3 regions of the Micromonospora sp. LA-10 genome follow, and region 2 is predicted to be linked to each of the others. Evidence: riboswitches for the same ligand, from Rfam matches in the RefSeq annotation. Region 2 holds a riboswitch; each other region holds the start of a gene.
The links. A riboswitch is a leader RNA that binds a small molecule or an ion and turns the genes downstream of it on or off. The one in region 2 is predicted to bind cyclic di-AMP.
Positions count from the first base shown of each region.

Region 1: it holds a riboswitch for cyclic di-AMP, as region 2 does, so the genes downstream of both, ACSDG8_RS14515 (coiled-coil domain-containing protein) here and ACSDG8_RS00510 (transglycosylase family protein) in region 2, are expected to answer to the same signal.
Region 3: it holds a riboswitch for cyclic di-AMP, as region 2 does, so the genes downstream of both, ACSDG8_RS16840 (C40 family peptidase) here and ACSDG8_RS00510 (transglycosylase family protein) in region 2, are expected to answer to the same signal.

Region 1 is NZ_CP195710.1:3,093,975-3,099,693, forward strand. Features, by position in the region: gene ACSDG8_RS14485 (heavy metal translocating P-type ATPase) at 1-78, opposite strand, end outside; gene ACSDG8_RS14490 (hypothetical protein) at 96-1,076, opposite strand; gene ACSDG8_RS14495 (heavy-metal-associated domain-containing protein) at 1,111-1,317, opposite strand; gene ACSDG8_RS14500 (metal-sensitive transcriptional regulator) at 1,398-1,697, shown strand; gene ACSDG8_RS14505 (SHOCT domain-containing protein) at 1,823-2,032, shown strand; gene ACSDG8_RS14510 (YibE/F family protein) at 2,197-3,471, shown strand; cyclic di-AMP (ydaO/yuaA leader) riboswitch at 3,626-3,756, shown strand; gene ACSDG8_RS14515 (coiled-coil domain-containing protein) at 3,761-4,789, shown strand; gene ACSDG8_RS14520 (carbonic anhydrase) at 4,851-5,510, opposite strand; gene ACSDG8_RS14525 (helix-turn-helix transcriptional regulator) at 5,670-5,719, shown strand, end outside.
Region 2 is NZ_CP195710.1:112,234-117,952, forward strand. Features, by position in the region: gene ACSDG8_RS00500 (winged helix-turn-helix transcriptional regulator) at 1-316, opposite strand, end outside; gene ACSDG8_RS00505 (LLM class flavin-dependent oxidoreductase) at 364-1,926, opposite strand; cyclic di-AMP (ydaO/yuaA leader) riboswitch at 2,071-2,242, shown strand; gene ACSDG8_RS00510 (transglycosylase family protein) at 2,241-2,894, shown strand; gene ACSDG8_RS00515 (YbaB/EbfC family nucleoid-associated protein) at 3,080-3,529, shown strand; gene ACSDG8_RS00520 (M4 family metallopeptidase) at 3,734-5,719, opposite strand, start outside.
Region 3 is NZ_CP195710.1:3,553,260-3,558,978, reverse strand. Features, by position in the region: gene ACSDG8_RS16850 (C40 family peptidase) at 1-452, shown strand, start outside; gene ACSDG8_RS16845 (N-acetylmuramoyl-L-alanine amidase) at 518-2,551, opposite strand; cyclic di-AMP (ydaO/yuaA leader) riboswitch at 2,790-2,928, shown strand; gene ACSDG8_RS16840 (C40 family peptidase) at 2,941-3,975, shown strand; gene dcd (dCTP deaminase) at 4,047-4,625, opposite strand; gene ACSDG8_RS16830 (pyridoxamine 5'-phosphate oxidase family protein) at 4,704-5,249, shown strand; gene ACSDG8_RS16825 (zinc metalloprotease) at 5,322-5,719, opposite strand, start outside.

The DNA.
Region 1 (5,719 bases), 3.0 Mb from region 2:
GGACGCGCAGGTCATCCCGCCGATCGCCAGCTCGATCAGGTTCGGCGCGGTGGGCAGCGCCTTTCCCGTGGCAGTCATCGCGGCACCTCCGGCGCTCAACTGTGCCCGTGCCCGGGCGTGCCGTGTCCGGCGTCCGGGGTCGGTGCGGTGGTGGGTGCCGGCGCGGCGGGCGCCGGCGCGGTCTGGTCGCCGGCCAGGACGGTGAACTCGGCGGTGTGCACCGTGTCGCCGTGCCGGAAGTCCAGGTAGAGACGGTACGCCCCGGCCGAGGGCACCTCCGCGGCGAACGTGATCGCCGGACCGGCGGGTGTGCGCCCGTCGCCGGGCGTGCCCTCCGGGTGCACATGCAGGTACGCCAGGTCGCCCTGCCGCAGCGCCACCAGGTGCCCGTACGCGCCGAGGTAGGGCTGAAGGTCGGTGACCGGCCGCCCGTCGCGGCTGACGGAGAGCGTGAGCCGGCTCGTCCGGCCCGGCTCCGGCGCGCCGGTCAGGGTGACGGTGTAGCCGTCGACGGTGGTGCTGGTCGCCGGCGCCGGAAGCGGCCGGGCGGCCAGCTCGCCGGAGACCGTGACGTCCAGGCCGAGGGTCAGCGGCTCGCCGCCTTCGGGCGTGAAGTCGGCGAACGCCCGCCAGACGCCGGGGCCGTCGAGCGGGGAGGCGACCCACCAGGTGCCGTCGCCGGCCATCTCCGGGTGGACGTGCCGGAACCCGGAGAGGTCCCGCCGGGCGACGATCAGGTGCATGCGCTTGTCGTGGGCCACCTCGAAGCGGGTGACCGGCGTGCCGTCCGGGCCGGTGATCCGGAAGGCGAACTGCCCGGCCGCCGTGGTGGTGGGCTGGAGCGTGTAGCCGCGTTCGGAGACGAGCAGCCCGCCGGGCAGGTGCGCGGCGTCGCCGCCCGCGTGGTTCTCGTCACCGTGACCGGTGTCGCCGGTCCCGTGGTCGCTGCCGCTGTCGTCGTGGCGGGCCTCGGCGGCCGGGGCGACGGGATCGGCCAGGTTGCCGATCCCGTACGCCGCGCCGAAGACCGCCACGAGGCCGAGCGCGAAGCCGCTGAGCTTCGTCGCCGTGTTCATGGTTTCTCCTCGCTCCTGCGGGTCCGTGGACCCGTCACGCACCGACGAGGTCGTAGCCGGCCTCGTCGACCGCCGCCCGGACGGCGTCCGCGTCCAGCGGGTTCTGACTGGTGACGGTGACCCGGCCGGTGGCCAGGTCGACCTGGACGTCGGTGACGCCCGGAAGCGCGCTCAGCTCGGTGCTCACCGAGTTGACGCAGTGGCCGCAGGTCATGCCGCTCACCTGGTAGGTGCTCTCCATCTCGCCCTCCGATCTTATACCCCCTGGGGGTACTGCCGGAACGTTAGCATACCCCCGAGGGGTACGCTATCCTCGTTTCCATGACCGCGCCGTCCAGCCCGACCCGGGGCTACACCGCCAGCAAGGACCAACTCCTCGCCCGGCTCCGCCGCATCGAGGGTCAGGTCCGGGGCATCGAGAAGATGGTCGAGGACGACCGTTACTGCATCGACGTGCTGACCCAGATCTCGGCCATCCAGGCGGCGCTGGACAAGGTCGGCCTCGGCCTGCTCGACGGCCACGCGCGGCACTGCATGCACGAGGGCGCCGCCGAGGGCCGGGCCGACGAGATGGCGACCGAGATGATGGCCGCCGTCGGCCGCCTGATGAAGCGCGGCTGAGCGGGACCTCCGGCCCCCGGAGCCGGGCACATCGACCCGCGCCGACGCGTCGGGCCGGTCGTACCGTCGAAGTGGCGGGCAGGCCGACCCCGGCGGACCCGCGGCGACGGACGGAGGGCGGCCCGATGATGTGGCAGAGCCCGATGATGGGCTGGATGTGGATCTGGTCCCTACTGGTGCTCGCGGTGCTGGCAGGGCTCGTCTGGGCGGCTGTGCGGTGGACCGGCCCGCAGTACCTGGGCCCGACGACGGCCCGGCGCATCCTGGACGAGCGGTACGCGCGCGGCGAGATCGACGAGGACGAGTACCGGCGACGCCGGGCCGGCCTGACCTGACCCGAGCGGGGCGCGCGGCACCGGCCACGGTGCCCGGGTGCGCCCAGCCGGGCTGCCTACCATGGCCGGACGACGACCCGGACGTGGCCGACACGTCCGCGCCGGCCCGGTGACCACACCGGTCCGGCGGACCAGGCGTCGCCGCGACCGTTGGGAGAGACGCCTTGGGTGCCGACCACACCCGCCCCGCACCGCCCACGCCGCCGCGCGTACGCCGGCTGCTCGTCGCCACGGTGGTGCCGCTGTTCGCGCTCACCGTGATCGCGGCGCTGGTGCTCTGGCCCCGGCAGGACCGGGAGCCGGTCGGCGGCGCGGACGTCCCCCGCTACCACGGCACCGTGACCCGGGTGGTCACCGAGCCCTGCCCGCCGACCCCGGAGGCCCCGGAGGGCGCGGGCGGGCCCTGCGGCACCGTGACCGTCACCGCCGAGCAGGGCCCGGACGCGGGCCGGCAGGTCGAGACGCCGCTGCCGGCCGGGCCGGGGGCGCCACGGGTCGAGGTCGGCGACAAGATCGTCCTGGTCGAGCTGATCGACCCGGCCGACCCCTCGGTGAAGTCCTACAACATCGCCGAGCACCAGCGCGGCACCCCGCTGATCTGGCTTCTGGTCCTCTTCGCCGCCGCCATCGTGGCGTTCGGGCGCTGGCGCGGGCTCGCCGCGCTCGGCGGCCTGGCGGCCAGCTTCGCCATCCTGCTCGGCTTCGTGCTACCCGGCATCGGCGGCGGCCAGCCGCCGCTGCTGGTGGCTATCGTGGGCGCCGCGTTGATCATGTTCGTGGTGCTCTACCTGACGCACGGGGTCACCGCGCAGACGTCGGTGGCGGTGCTCGGCACGCTCGGCAGCCTGGTGATCACCGGTGTGCTCGGCCTGCTCGCCACGTCCGCCACCCACCTGACCGGCTTCGGCAGCGAGGACGCCACCACCCTGTCCATGTTCCAGGCCGACGTGGACCTGCACGGGCTGCTGCTGGCGGGCATCATCATCGGCTCGCTGGGCGTGCTGGACGACGTCACAGTCACCCAGGCGGCCACCGTCACCGAACTCGCGCACGCCAACCCGGGACTGTCCCGGCGGCAGCTCTACCGGGCGGCGACCCGCGTCGGCCGCGCCCACATCGCGTCCACCGTCAACACCATCGTGCTGGCGTACGCGGGCGCCTCGCTGCCGCTCCTGCTCCTGCTGGTCGCCGACTCCCGCCCGGTGAGCCAGATCCTCACGAGCGAGTTCCTCGCCCAGGAGATCGTCCGCAGCGCGGTGGCCACGCTCGGCCTGATCGCGGCCGTACCGCTGACGACCGCGCTGGCCGCGATCGTGACCACCGCCGGACGGCGCGCGCCCGGCGCGGCGCCGGCGGCCCCCGCGCCCCGTCCGCCGGGCGGACGCGACGACGCGCTGGAGGCGCTCGGCGGCGGAAAAAGCACGGAGGCGACATGGTGACACTCCGCACGGTGACCATCGATTTCAAACGCGATGCTGGTCACGGCACGCCACGGCGAAATCTCGCTATTGGTCGGCTTCCGGACGTAGATCCGCAGGAGTGCTGTCGGGTAACCTCGCTGCCGGTCACCGCCGAAGGCGCGCACCGGCGCCAGCGGTGCCGCCGCCCAATCGCCTGCGGGCGAGCCGGGGAACCAGGTACAAGGGGTGAATCCGCGCGAGCGGTAGGGGCCACTTCCGTCCCGAACCCGTCAGCTAACCCGGTCGGCGGCCGACGGAAGGGAACACTGTGACGCCACCCCTGCGCCGCTGGCTGACACCCCTGGTGGCCGTGCTGGCCTCGCTGGCAGTGCTGGCCGGGCCGAACTCGGCGATGGCGGCCCCCGCCGCCGCGGCGGCCCCGAAGCCGTCCGGGCACGAGGAGGACGGCGAACCACCACTCATCACCGAGGCGATCAACAACGCCAACCGCAACTTCCTCCAGGCGAAGGCGAAGCTGGCCAAGTCGCAGGACCGCCAGCGGCGGCTGGCCGCCGAGGTGCAGACGGCACAGGCCGAGCTCGAGGCGCTCAGCCCGCAGGTCAACCAGCTCGCCGCCCAGTCCTACCGGACCGGCCGGATGGGTGCGATGGCGATGCTGCTGGAAAGCAACTCGCCCGACTCGTTCGTCCGCCGCGTCAACGCCCTGGACGAGCTGAACCTCCTCAACGCGCAGCGCCTGGCCGCCATCAACGCGGTCAAGAACCGCGCCGAGACGGCCAAGATCGCGCTCGACGCCGAGGTACGCGAGCAGGAGAAGCAGAAGAACGCGATGGAGCGTGAGAAGGTGCAGGCCGAGCGCGCCCTCAAGCTCGTCGGCGGCCTCGGCTTCACCGGCGGCCTGGTCGACGCCACCTCACCGGTCGCCAAGATCGGCCCCGGCCGCACCGCCGACGGCGGCTGGAAGGCCGAGTCGTGCAGCGAGAGCGACCCGACCACCTCGGGCTGCGTCACGCCGCGGACGCTGCACGCCTACAAGGAGGTCCGGCGCGCCGGCTACACGCGCTTCGTGGGCTGTTACCGGCCGGGCGGGCCGTGGGAGCACCCCAAGGGCAAGGCGTGCGACTGGTCGCTGCAGAACAGCGGCTTCGCGCCCTGGCACAACAACGACACCCGCAAGTACGGCAACGACGTGGCCGCGTTCCTCATCCGCAACGCCGACCGGCTGGGCATCTACTACGTCATCTGGAACCGGCAGATCTGGTTCCCGGCCACCGGCTGGAGTTCGTACAGCGGACCGTCGAACCACACCGACCACGTCCACATGTCGATGCTCTGACCTGGACGCAGTGAGAAGGGGCCGCCCGCGGGCGGCCCCTTCTCGTCGTCCGGCGCCGCGGTCAGCCGGCCAGCGCCGCGTCCGCGTCCGCCGGCGCCGAGGGAGCGGGCAGTGACGCCGGGACCTGCGCCACTGTCCGCACCTGGCCGCCGGAGAGCCGGTACGACATCCCCACCACCGTGCACCGCCCCGCCGCGACCCGCTCGGCCAGCACGGTGGACCGGGCCAGCAGCGTCTCCACGGTCTGCGCGATGTGGACGTCGACGATGCCGTCGAGGTCCTCGATCCCCTGCCGGGCGGCCCGCAGCAGGCTGGGCGAGACCGCGTCCACCACCGCGCCCAGGTGCCCGGCCGGGGCGGCGCCGGTCCGCACCCCCTCCCGGGCGGCCTGGACCGCGCCGCAGGAGTCGTGCCCGAGCACCACCACGAGCGGCGTGCCCAGCACTGTGACCGCGTACTCGACGCTGCCGAGCACCTCGGGCCCGGCGGTGTGCCCGGCGGTACGCACCACGAAGAGGTCACCGAGGCCGCGATCGAAGATGATCTCCGCCGCGAGCCGCGAGTCGGAGCAGCCGACGATCACCGCGAAGGGGTGCTGGCCGTCGGCCACCGCCGCCCGGTGCCCGGCGTCCTGATTCGGATGCTGCGGCACGCCGGTGACGAACCGGTGATTACCGGCGCGCAGCTCCGCGAGCGCCTGCTCCGGGCTTCTCGGCGTCATCTGCCTCACCTCGTCTACCTGGGGGAACGACCAGGCCGTACGGCCTCGCGACTTCACGGTCACACGGCGTGTGGGGCACGTCAAGATTCGTGATACGCATTTCATACTTTCCCGTGCCGGGCCGCGTCCGATTCGGGCGAGCCCGTCGATGGCCATAGCATGACCACCATGGCGACCACACCAGTTGAGGACGGGAGCCGCCGTAACTG
Region 2 (5,719 bases):
ACTGGCGCAGCGCGACGAGCACCGGGATCAGGTCGCTTCCCTTGGCGGTGAGCACGTACTCGTCGCGGGTGCGTTGCCCGGGCTCGCGGTAGGGGCGCCGGTCGAGTAGCCCGTCGGCGACGAGCTGCTTGAGCCGGGTGGCGGCGACGGGCTCGCTGACGCCGACCCGCCGGGCGAAGTCGTCGAAGCGGCGGGTGCCGAACGACGCCTCGCGCAGCAGGAGCAGCGTGGTGCGGTTGCCGACCACTTCCAGCGCCCGGGCGATGGAGCAGTTGGCGGTGGACCAGGAGTCACGCTGCGCAAGGAGGTCCGTCATGGCGTCGACGGTACGCCCCTGACTTAGGAAAGCAAAAGTCAGCTACCTCACAGCTGGCCGGGGAAGAACCCGTGCCGGGCCAGCGGCTCGACGATCTGGTGCTCCTCGTACGACAGGTGCGACAGCAGCGTGTCGGTGAGCAGGTCCACCGCCTCCTGGAGTTCGGTGAGGTCGCCGGGCCGCCGGACCAGCTCCACGAGCGCCCGGTCGACGCTTTCCACCACGCCGTGGATCACCACGTGCTCCTCCTCGAGGCGGTCCAGCACCGCTGCCAGCCCTGCCTCGGAGCGGCGTAGGTGCGGGAAGACCGAGGCGTCCTCCAGCCCGTGGTGCTGGGTGACCATGGTGCAGTACGCCGCGCAGTACGCCCCGAGCGTCCAGTTGTTCTGCCGCATGGTCATCTCGTTCAGCGCGGCCCGCGCCCGGCCCGGCGAGACGGTGCCTCGCTTGACCTGTTCCAGCAGGTCGCGCACCTGGGCCAGCTCCTGGCGCAGATGGTCGTGCACGTCCACCAGGTGCTGCCCGGCGGCCTGTCCCCGGGGCGGGTAGACCTGTCCGGCCGGTGGCGGCGGGGCGGTCGGCCGGGTCGACTCGTCCCAGGGGCGGCGCGCGCTCAGGCGTACCCCCGGGTCGGGGGTGGGGGTGACCGCCAGCGTGGCCGGGCCGCCGGTGGCGGCCGTCTCGTCGGCGACCGCGCGGGCGCCGCTGCCCGGCGCGGTGCGCTCGGCGGCGACCAGCTCCCGCACCGCGGGCGCGACCTCCTGGGCGAAGATCTGGATCGCGCGCGGCTCGTCGCTGCCGAGGATGAACGTGGTGACGCCGTGCTCCAGCGTGAGCCCGGCCAGCTCCTCCACCCACTGCTCCGGCGGACCGGTCAGGAATCCGGCCGACGAGCGGGCGAACGTGCCGTTGACGTTGAGCATGCGGCGGATCTCGGCCGGGTCGCGCCCGGCGGCCTGCGCGCCCTCGTCGACGAGCGCGTTCAGGGCGGGCAGCTCGTCCGGCCCCTTGGGCAGGTAGGACAGGGAGGGCAGCCAGCCGTCCGCGGCGCGGCCGACCAGGCGCAGCATGCGCGGCTTGTACGCGCCGACCCAGATGCCCACCTGATGCGCGGGCGCCGGACCGCGCTTGGCGCCGACCACGCGGTAGTGCTCGCCGTCGACGCGGATCATGCCGCGCCGGTCGGTGTCCCAGACCTCGCGGATCACCCGGATCGCCTCGTCCAGGGCATCGACCGCCGCGCCGGGGGACAGACGCCGTCCGCCCGTGGCCTCGATCGCGTCCCAGAACGCGCCCGCGCCGAGTCCCAGCTCGACCCGGCCGCCGGTGAGCAGGTCCAGGCTGGCCACGCTGCGGGCCAGCACCACCGGCTGGCGCAGCGGCAGGTTGAGCACGTTGCCGGCCAGGCGGATGCGCTCGGTGGCGGCGGCCACGTAGGACATCAGCGTCCAGGTGTCCAGGAAGCCCGGCTGGTACGGATGGTCCTGGAACGTGACCAGGTCCAGCCCCACCTGTTCGCAGAGCGTGGCCAGCGCCACCACCTGGTCGGGCTGCCCGGCGGCGGGGGTGATGAAGCCGCCGAAGGTCAGCTCGTGTCCGTTATCGGTCATCCGTCACGCCTCCCGTGATCTTGCTCAGCCCTGCCACCGTAGCTCCACCGGTGGTAGCCCGGCCGGGTGAACAGGGTCACAAGAAGTGGACGATCGTCGCAAACCGTCCCTAGCGTCGGTTCCGTTCGCATTCGTGGACACCGCAGGCCGGAAACGCCTAATCCCGCCGCCGGCCGCGGTTACCGGACGTCGTGCGGGAGCGGGGGAACCACACGTTCCACGGTGCATCGTCACCTCGGGGTGAAGCCGCCACCGGCGGCCGGGCTCCTCGGCCCGAACCCGACAGCTCACCTCGTCGGCGTGGAGGAATCCACATGGCAACTGAATACTCAGCCCGAGGCCGCCGTACCGCTCTCGGAGCGGTCCTGGCCGGCGCCGCCGTCGGCGCCGCGACCCTGTTCGGCCCGGCCGCTCCGGCCAGCGCCGGCGTCAACTGGGACGCGGTCGCGCGCTGCGAGTCCGGCGGCAACTGGAAAATCAACACCGGCAACGGGTACTACGGCGGGCTCCAGTTCTCCCGCGCCACCTGGAACGGCTACGGCGGGCAGAAGTACGCCGCCCGCGCCGACCTGGCCAGCAAGTCCGAGCAGATCGCCGTCGCGGAGAAGGTGCTGCGCGGGCAGGGCATCGGCGCGTGGCCGGTCTGCGGCAAGAAGGGCGGCTCGGCGAGCGCCGCCGCGACCCGGTCCGAGCGGGCCACCCCGAAGAAGACGGCCCCGAAGAGGACCACCTCGACGAAGGCAACCCCGAAGCGGACCGCCGCGCCGGAGCGGGCCGCGACGAAGGCGGCGCCGCGGCCGTCGTCCAATGTCGGGACGTACGTGGTCCGGCGCGGGGACACGCTGTCGGAGATCGCCGTGGCGCAGCGCGTCGACGGCGGCTGGCGTGCCCTGCACGAGCGCAACCGGGCAGTGGTCGGCGACGACCCCGGCCTGATCTTCCCCGGTCAGCGGCTGCGTCTGCGCTGACCTGATCCGGACGCCCGGCCGGTTCGCCCCGGCCGGGCGTCCGGCTGTCCGCGACACGCCGTGTGGCCGGTGTCCGGCCTGCTCCCGGCGCCGGGACACGGCCCGCGACGGCCGGTGATCGCGATTCGTCGGAGCCGGTTGCTAGGGTCACCGGTGCTCGGCTAAGACGTGAAGAAAGCGCGGATATGACCAACGACCCGTTCTCGGCGGCCGCGAGCCTCGACGAGCTGCTGACCCGCACGCAGCAGGCGCTCACCGCGATGCGTTCCCGGGCCTCGGCGCACGCCGACGGCGAACCGGCCGACCTGCTGCGCGCCGAGGGCACGGCCGCCGGTGGGCGGGTCCGCGCGGTCGCCGTCCAGGGTGGTCGGCTGGATTCCGTGACGATCGACCCGGAGCTGGCCGACGAGCCCCTCGACGTCCTCGGCGGACACCTCGTCGCCGCCGCCAACGCCGCGCTGTCCGAGCTGGACGCCCAGGTCAGCGCGTCGGCGCGGGCCGACGCCGACGCGCTCGCCGCCCGACTCGGCAGCATGGGCGACCAGGCCGAGCTGTTCGGCCGCGCGATGCACGAGGCGGCCGCCCGGATCCACCGCGACCGCGGCACCTCGTCCCAGGCCGGGCGCGCGGTCTGACCCGACGGCCCACGCCCCGGCACGACGCGGCGCCGGCCACGCGCGTGACGCGGCATCGCCCCGGCACCGCCCCGGCACGACGAGGCGCCGCCCCGGCACGCGGCTCCGGCCGGAGACGACGAGGCGGCCTGACACGACGAGGCGGCTGAGACGACGAGGCGGCCGGCCGCCGGGAGGACGACGACCGGCCGCGCTACGCCACGGTCAGCTCAGGGTGACCGCGGTGTCGTCGACGACGAAGGACGTCTGCAGAGAGCTGTCCTCCACGCCGCTGAACGAGATGGTCGCCGTGGTGCCTGCGAGCGACGAGACGTCGAAGGACCGCTGCACGTAACCGGTGGCCTTGTTCAGGTTGGAGTAGGTGGCCAGCGTGGTGCTGCCGGCCTTGACGGTGAGCTTGTCGTACGCGGTGCTGGTGGTCGACTCCGCGCTGTCGATGTGCAGCCAGAAGCTCAGTGTCGCCCGGCAGCCGGCCGGGATCGTCACCGACTGGCTCAACGTGTCGGTGTGCGACGAGCCGTACCCGTCCAGCCACGCCTTGTACGAGCCGCCGTGCGCCGCCTGGCCGCTGTCGGTGGTGATGACGCCGGACGAGGCGGTCCAGCTCACGTTGCCCGACTCGAAGCCGGGGTTGGCGAGCTTGTTGCCGGAGCAGCCGCCCGACGGCGGGGTGGTGGTGGCGGTCGGCGTGGGCGTCGGCGTGCCGCCGGCGCAGGTCGGCTCACCCGACTGGGCCGGTACGCTGACCGCCGCCCAGGCCGCCTTGACCGCGTTGAACTCGGTGCAGCTGCTCGGGTAGAGGTTCTTCGCCGCCTGCAACGTCCAGACGCGGTACTTCAGGTAGGACGAGGACGAGGTCTTCAGCAGCATGGCGTTGTACATGATCTTGATGGCCTTCTGGATGCCCAGACCGGCCACGCTGCTGCTGTTGCAGGTCGAGCTGGACGGCTGCCCGTTGGTCGGGCTGCTGCCGTTCGCGAGCAGGTAGAACCAGTGGTTGCCGGGGCCGGCCGCGGCGTGCACCTCGGTCGACGGGATGCTGCTGGAGTAGCAGTTCGGGTCGCCGAGCGCCGACGGGTTGTACATGTTGCGGATCGGGCCGGAGCCGACCAGGTTGATCTTCTCGCCGACCAGGAAGTCCGGCGCGTCGTAGCTGGACGGCTCGTTGGCGAACCACTCGGTGGCCGCGCCGAACGTGTCCGCGACGAACTCCTGCGTGCCGCCGCCGGAGATGCCGCCGGGGGTGTTGTCGTCGATGCCGTGGCCGATCTCGTGCGCCACCACGTCCAGCGAGCCGATCCACTGGCCGGCGGTGTTCTTGCCGATCTGCACCTGGCTGCCGTCGTAGTAGGCGTTCTGGTCGTTGAGGCCCACCCGGATCGGCCAGTAGCCGCCGTTGCCGTTGGCGCCGTTGCGGCCCAGCCACTGGGCGAGCATCTTGTGCTCGGTCTGCGCGGAGAACAGCGCGTCCACGCAGCCGGTCTCCTTGTTCGTGGCGGTGCCGTTGCCCCACACGTCGTCGGATCCGCTGAACGTGGTGTTGTTCGCCGAGTCCTGGCAGCTCAGGTTGGTGACGGTCGGGTCCTTCATGGTGTACGTGGAGCCCGACTGGGTGGTGTTGAGCGTGAGCGGGCTGGGCCCGTTCCAGGCGCCGGTGCCGGTGCCGCGTACCACGTGCTCCTGCTTGCGCAGGACCGCGCCGGTACGGGCGTCGACGTCGACGGTGAGCCGGCTGGGGCCGTCCGCGCTGGTGCCGCGTACCGTGGTCTCCCAGGCCAGCGCCGGTGCGGCGCCGAGCGTGTAGACCACGAGCGTGGTGCCCTCGACGGCGCTGACCGTCTTGAGCTGGGCGCGCGCCGTGGTCGCGGCGGCGGCCGGGGTCAGCGCGGGCGTGGTGGCGAGAGCGCCGATCGGCCGCTGCTGCGCCACCGAGGCGTACTTGAGGTTGCCGGCCGAGTCGGTGGCGAGCACGAAGTCGCCGCCGATGACGGGCAGGCCCTTGTAGGTGCGCTCGTACGGCACGTACTGGGTGCCCTCGGAGGAGATGACGGGCTTCTGGACGAACGCGTCGTCGGCGCCGGCCTGGAGGTAGGCGGGGCGGTTCGCGACCAGGGCGCGGGTCGAGTCGGCGGCGGCCGCTCGGGCCTGGGCCGGATTGGGGGCGGCGGGCCCGGGTGGCGCGGCCTGCAC
Region 3 (5,719 bases), 3.2 Mb from region 2:
CGAAGAAGAAGCAGATCGACTCGGAGATCAAGCGGCTGACCGCCATGCTGCCGGTGACCTCGATCCGCCCAGCCGGCTGCCCGAAGATCGACGGCGTGGTGAGCAGCGCCGCGCGTACCGCGATCGCGACGGCGTGCGCACAGGTCGGCGACCCGTACGTGTGGGGCGCCACCGGCCCGAACTCGTTCGACTGCTCCGGCCTCACGCAGTACGCGTACAAGGCGGCGGGCATCTCGCTCACCCACTTCACCGGCGCGCAGTGGAACGAGGGCCGCAAGGTGTCCCGCTCCGAGGCACGCCCGGGTGACCTGGTGTTCTTCGGTTCCGATCTGCATCACGTCGGGCTCTATCTCGGCAACGGGGTGATGGTGCACGCGCCCCGGACAGGCAAGCCGGTCCAGGTGTCGAGCATCAACACCCAGCCGCTCGCCGGCTTCGTCCGGGTCACCTGACCTCGGTCACACCGAAAGGCCCCCGGTCCGCAGGGACCGGGGGCCTTCGCGTTCTCGTGGAAAGGTCAGCGCGGCGCGCCGACCGGGGACGGCAGGATCAGCACGTCGTCCAGGTTCACGAACATGATCCGGTGGCCGAACTGGACCTGCACGTACCGGTTCTTCCCGCGTACCACGGTCCGGTCACCCGGGGCGGAACCGTCGAACGAGACCGCCCGGTAGTACTCGCCGGGCAGCACCCCGCCGACCGCGTACCGCTGGCCGGCGGCGAACGTGTACTGCAGCGGCGAGATGGTCTGGTACGGGATGGTGTCCGGGTAGGCGGCCTGCTCCGGGTAGGCGCGGCCGTACACCGGGATGGTGGCCTTCCCGGGCCTTGGGGTCACCACGAAGCCGGTCGCCCACTTGGCGGTGGGCGCGGAGGCCGGGTTGAGGAACCACGCCTTCTGGCCGAGGTACCAGATCGCCGTCCAGTCGCCCTGCCGGCCGGCGAGCGCGTACGTCTGGCCGGCGGAGGCGCGGGCGCCGTGGTCGGAGATGTACATGGTGTCCGGCGTGCCGTCCGGGCGCAGCCCGAGGTCGTTGACGAGCGGGGCGTCCGGGCTCGGCGCGGTCCGCAGGATCACCGCGGAGGAACCGCGCGACGGGCACGGCTCGGCCGGCGGCCGGGGCGTCGGGACGCCGGGCGGCTGCTGGTTGCAGCCGGTGAACGCGGGCCGGTTGGTGGCGAAGTCCGGGTCGATGGTGACCAGGCCGGTGCGCGCCGTGCCGGTGCCGCGGAACGGTGCCTTCATCAGGTCGAAGTAGTGCGACCAGTCCCAGTACGGTCCCGGGTCCCAGTGCATGCCGCCCACGTTGGCGGCGGTGATGCCGGGCACGTTGTCGTGGCCGATGATGTGCTGCCGGTCCATCGGGATGCCCAACTTCAGCGCCAGGTGGCGGACCAGCTTGGCGGAGGTGCGGTACATCGCCTCGGTGTACCAGGTGCCCTGGCCGGCGAAGCCCTCGTGCTCCAGGCCGATGGACTTGGCGTTGACGTACCAGTTGCCGGCGTGCCAGCCGACGTCCTTGGTCTTGATGTGCTGGGCGATGTAGCCGTCCACCGAGCGCAGCGTGTAGTGCCAGCCCAGGTAGTCGGCCCGCTTCACCAGGTCGACGCTCGGGCCGAAGTAGCCCTCGGTGTCGTGGATGACGATGTACTCGATCTTCTGCTGCTTCGGCCGGTCGCCCAGGTCGTGGTTGCCGTAGTCGCCCGGGTCGTCGCTGAGCTGCTCGTAGGGCGCGGGGATCCACTCGCAGGCCAGCCGCACCGGGCACTCCAGCCCGTCCGGTCGCTCGGCGTTGCGCAGGCCGAGGCGGGCCAGCCGGGAGCGGTCGGGCTTCGCGGCGGTGGCGGCGAGCGTGACCCGCTGGCCGTCGTCGGTGGTCCGGGTGGCGCCCTGGCCGAGCTGGTCGTAGACCTCGTCGGCGAAGGCCGCCGCCCCGTCGGCGGTGTCCGCGCCGGAGTAGCGGGCCACCGCGGCGTACCAGGCCGCCGGGTCGGTGCCGGCGCCGACCGGCCCGCCCAGAGCCTTCTGGTACGACGCCAGCAGCGCCGCGCCACCGCGGATGTTCGCCGCCGGGTCGGTCCGCAGCGTGCCCGCGTCGAGCCCGGTGAGCGCGGCGGCGGCGTCGAGCGTCTGGAGCGAGGCGCTCGGCAGCGGGGTCTCCCGCTTCGGGGCCGCAGCGGTGGCCGGGTCGAGCTTCAGCGGGCGGGAGTCGTCGCCGCGCGGGTCCTCGTCCTCGTCGACGTGGGCGCTGCCCGGTGTGGCGAGGATGTGCGCGGCGTCGGTCAGGTGCATCGGGCCGTAGCCGCCGCTGGTGCTGGGCTGCCCGGTGTGGGTGTCCCAGCGGGACTCCAGATAGGAGACACCGAGCAGTACATTCTGCGGCACGCCGTACTCGGCCGCGGCGGCGGCGTACTGTTGTTGGCGGTCGCCGGCGGGCGCTGTCGCGTCCGGCGCGGCGACCACCGGGCCGGTGGTCGCCAGCGCGGTGGCCGTGGCCACGGCGGCGGCGAGCAGTATTCGTCTGCCCGACGGCGGGGCGGAGAGGTGCATCGAACCTCCTGGACAGGGATGGGGGTCACTGCGTTCCCACCCTCACTCCGCGCACCCGCGAGGGTCAATACCTTTCCGCCAGGTAATCAAGATTGAAAGAAAATTTCGCCTCCGTGCGGGAGTGCGCCCGTCATTGCGTACGGAGTGTCACGCCGCTGGAAGTTGCGGATCGATAACGGTGGTCCCTACTCTGGTCAATCGTCGGCTGCATGTCTCACCGTCCAACCCGGTCGGTGACGGACCGACACCGCCGAGTCGCCCACGGGCGAGCCGGGGAACCAGGTACCTGGGGTGAATCCGCAGCGCTGCTGCGGTAGGGCGGCTCCCTTCCCGCCCGAATCCGTCAGCTAACCCGGTAGGCGGTACTGAAGAAGGAGTACGGACGCCCGGTGGCACTCCATGCCCCGCGGCCGTCGTCGAGCCGGTCCACCGACCGGTCCAGCGCCGCGCCGCGTTCCCGCAGGTCCCGCTTCACCACCGCCCTCGCCGCGCTGGTCGGCACCGCCGTCGTTCTGACCGGCGGCGCCACCGCGGCACACGCCGAACCCTCGGTCACCGAGATCGAGGCCCAGATCGACCGCGACTGGAACAAGCTCGAACCGGTCATCGAGCAGGTGAACGCCGTACGCGAGCAGCTCGCCGCGCGGCGCAAGCAGGCCGACGCGCTCGGCCGCCAGATCGCACCCCTCCAGGCCCGGGTGGACGCCGCGCTCGGCCAGGTCGGCGGCCTCGCCGCCGACGCCTACAAGGGCGACAACCTCTCCACTGTCAACGTGCTGCTCGGCAGCCGCTCGCCCGGTGAGCTGGTCAACGGCCTGGAGCTGCTCGACCGCTTCGCGCACCGGCAGCACGAGCAGGTGCGCTCCGTCGCCGCGCTGCGCGACGAGCTGGCGGCGAAGAAGAAGCCGCTGGACGAGATGATCGCCGGCCTGGCGCGCACCGAGGCCCAGCTCGCGGCGAAGAAGAAGCAGATCGACGCCGAGATCGCCAAGCTGCAGAAGCTGCGGCTCAAGGTGTACGGCAAGGGCGGCGGCGGCCCGCTGCGCCCGGCGCCCTGCCCGGCCGGCTATCCCGGCGGCCCGGCCGGGGCGGCGGTGAAGTTCGCCTGCGCCCAGATCGGCAAGATCTACGTCTGGGGCGCCGCCGGCCCGGACCACTTCGACTGCTCGGGTCTGACCCTGGCGGCCTGGGCCAAGGGCGGGGTGTCGCTGCCGCACAACGCGCGCCAGCAGCATGCCGTGACGAAACGGATCAGCCGCGCCGACCTGCGCGCCGGTGACCTCGTCTTCTACTACAGCGACCTGCACCACGTGGCGATGTACGTGGGTGACGGCTGGGTGGTGCACGCCTCCCAGTCCGGCAAGCCCATCACCATGAAGCGGGTCGACGACGGCGACATCAACAGCTACGGCCGGCCCGGCTGAGGTGTAAGGAAGGGCCCCCTCTTAACGCCTCCGGTAGAGGAGGGGGCCCTTCTTAACAACTGCGGACGCCGTCAGCGCGTCGGCCAGGTGCGCCAGCTCTGCCAGGAGCGGCTCGGCGTCGGGCCGCGCTGCCCCTGGTAACGCGACCCGTAGACGGCCGAGCCGTACGGGTGCTCGGCCGGCGAGGAGAGCCGGAAGATGCAGAGCTGGCCGATCTTCATGCCGGGCCAGAGCGTGATCGGCAGGTTCGCCACGTTCGACAGCTCCAGCGTGACGTGACCGGAGAAGCCCGGGTCGATGAAGCCGGCGGTCGAGTGGGTCAGCAGACCCAGCCGACCCAGGCTCGACTTGCCCTCCAGTCGGCCGGCGAGCTGGTCGCCCAGCGAGATCACCTCGAGCGTGGAGGCGAGCACGAACTCGCCCGGGTGCAGCACGAACGGCTGCCCCTCCGGCACCTCCACCATCGAGGTCAGGTCGTCCTGCTGGATTGACGGGTCGATGTGTGTGTAGAGGTGGTTGTTGAAGACCCGGAACAGCCGGTCCAGGCGTACGTCGATGCTCGACGGCTGCACCAGCGTGGGCTCGAAGGGCTCCAGCGCAAGCGTGCCGGCCTTGATCTCGGAGACCAGGTCGCGGTCGGAGAGCAGCATCGGAACACCATAGCGACCGGTATGGGTGACCTGCGTGTCGCACTACATCTTCGTACACGTGTTCGATAGGATGTCCGCATGGCTTCCTGGTCCGAATTCGCCGCCGACGAGCCCCGCCTCGCCGACGAGATCCGCCTCCTGATGCAGCAGTACGGGCCGGGCTTCGGCTACCTCGCCACGGTCCGCGCCGACGGCGGCCCCCGCGTCCACCCGGTCTCCCCGGTGATCACCGACGACGGCCTCTGGTGCTTCGTCATCGACTCGCCCAAGCGCCGCGACCTCGAACGCGACGGCCGCTACGCGCTGCACTCGTTCCCGCCGGAGGAGAGCGACGACGAGGCGTACATCGCGGGGCGCGCGCGGCCGGTGACCGACCCGGCCACAGTGACCCGTCTGGCCCGGATCGCCCGGGCGTCGCCGCATGGCGACTGGCGGCTGTTCGAGTTCACAGTCGAGGCGGCGATGCTGACCCGGCGCGACCCGGTGGCCCAGCCCGGCGCCGCCCCGCCGCAGGTGCGGGTGTGGCTCGACCCGCTCGGAGCCGAACCGGCCCGGCGTGAGCCGGTGACCGCGGAGGGCCGGCGCGGTCGGCACGGCTTCGACACCCGCCGCCCGGCCGCCTGACCACAAACCCGAAACGAACGGTGCCGGCCCCGTCCGAGGACAGGGCCGGCACCGGTACGTGGTGCGAGGCGGTCAGGCCGCGCGGTAGGCGTTCCACGCGGTGAGCATGCGGCTCGCCTGGCCGGCGGTGAACTGGTACATGCAGGAGTCGTACGTGTAGTCCATGAAGTTGGTGATCGGGTCCTTGCCGGCGGTCGAGCAGGTGTCGCGGCCGGTCGGGCACTGGTACGCCGGGGACGCCTCGGCCGGGGTGTCGGAGACGCTGTCGCCCGAGCCGGAGCAGCCGCCCTGGAAGGTGTGGTAGAGGTTCAGCCAGTGGCCGACCTCGTGCGTGCCGGTGTCGCCCTGGTTGTAGTTGGTCGACGTGCCGCCGGGCAGCGACTCGCTGAGCACGACCACGCCGTCCATCTTGTCCAGCGTCCGCTTCGGGAACGTGGCCCAGCCCAGCAGGCTGTCGCTCAGTTCGCCGA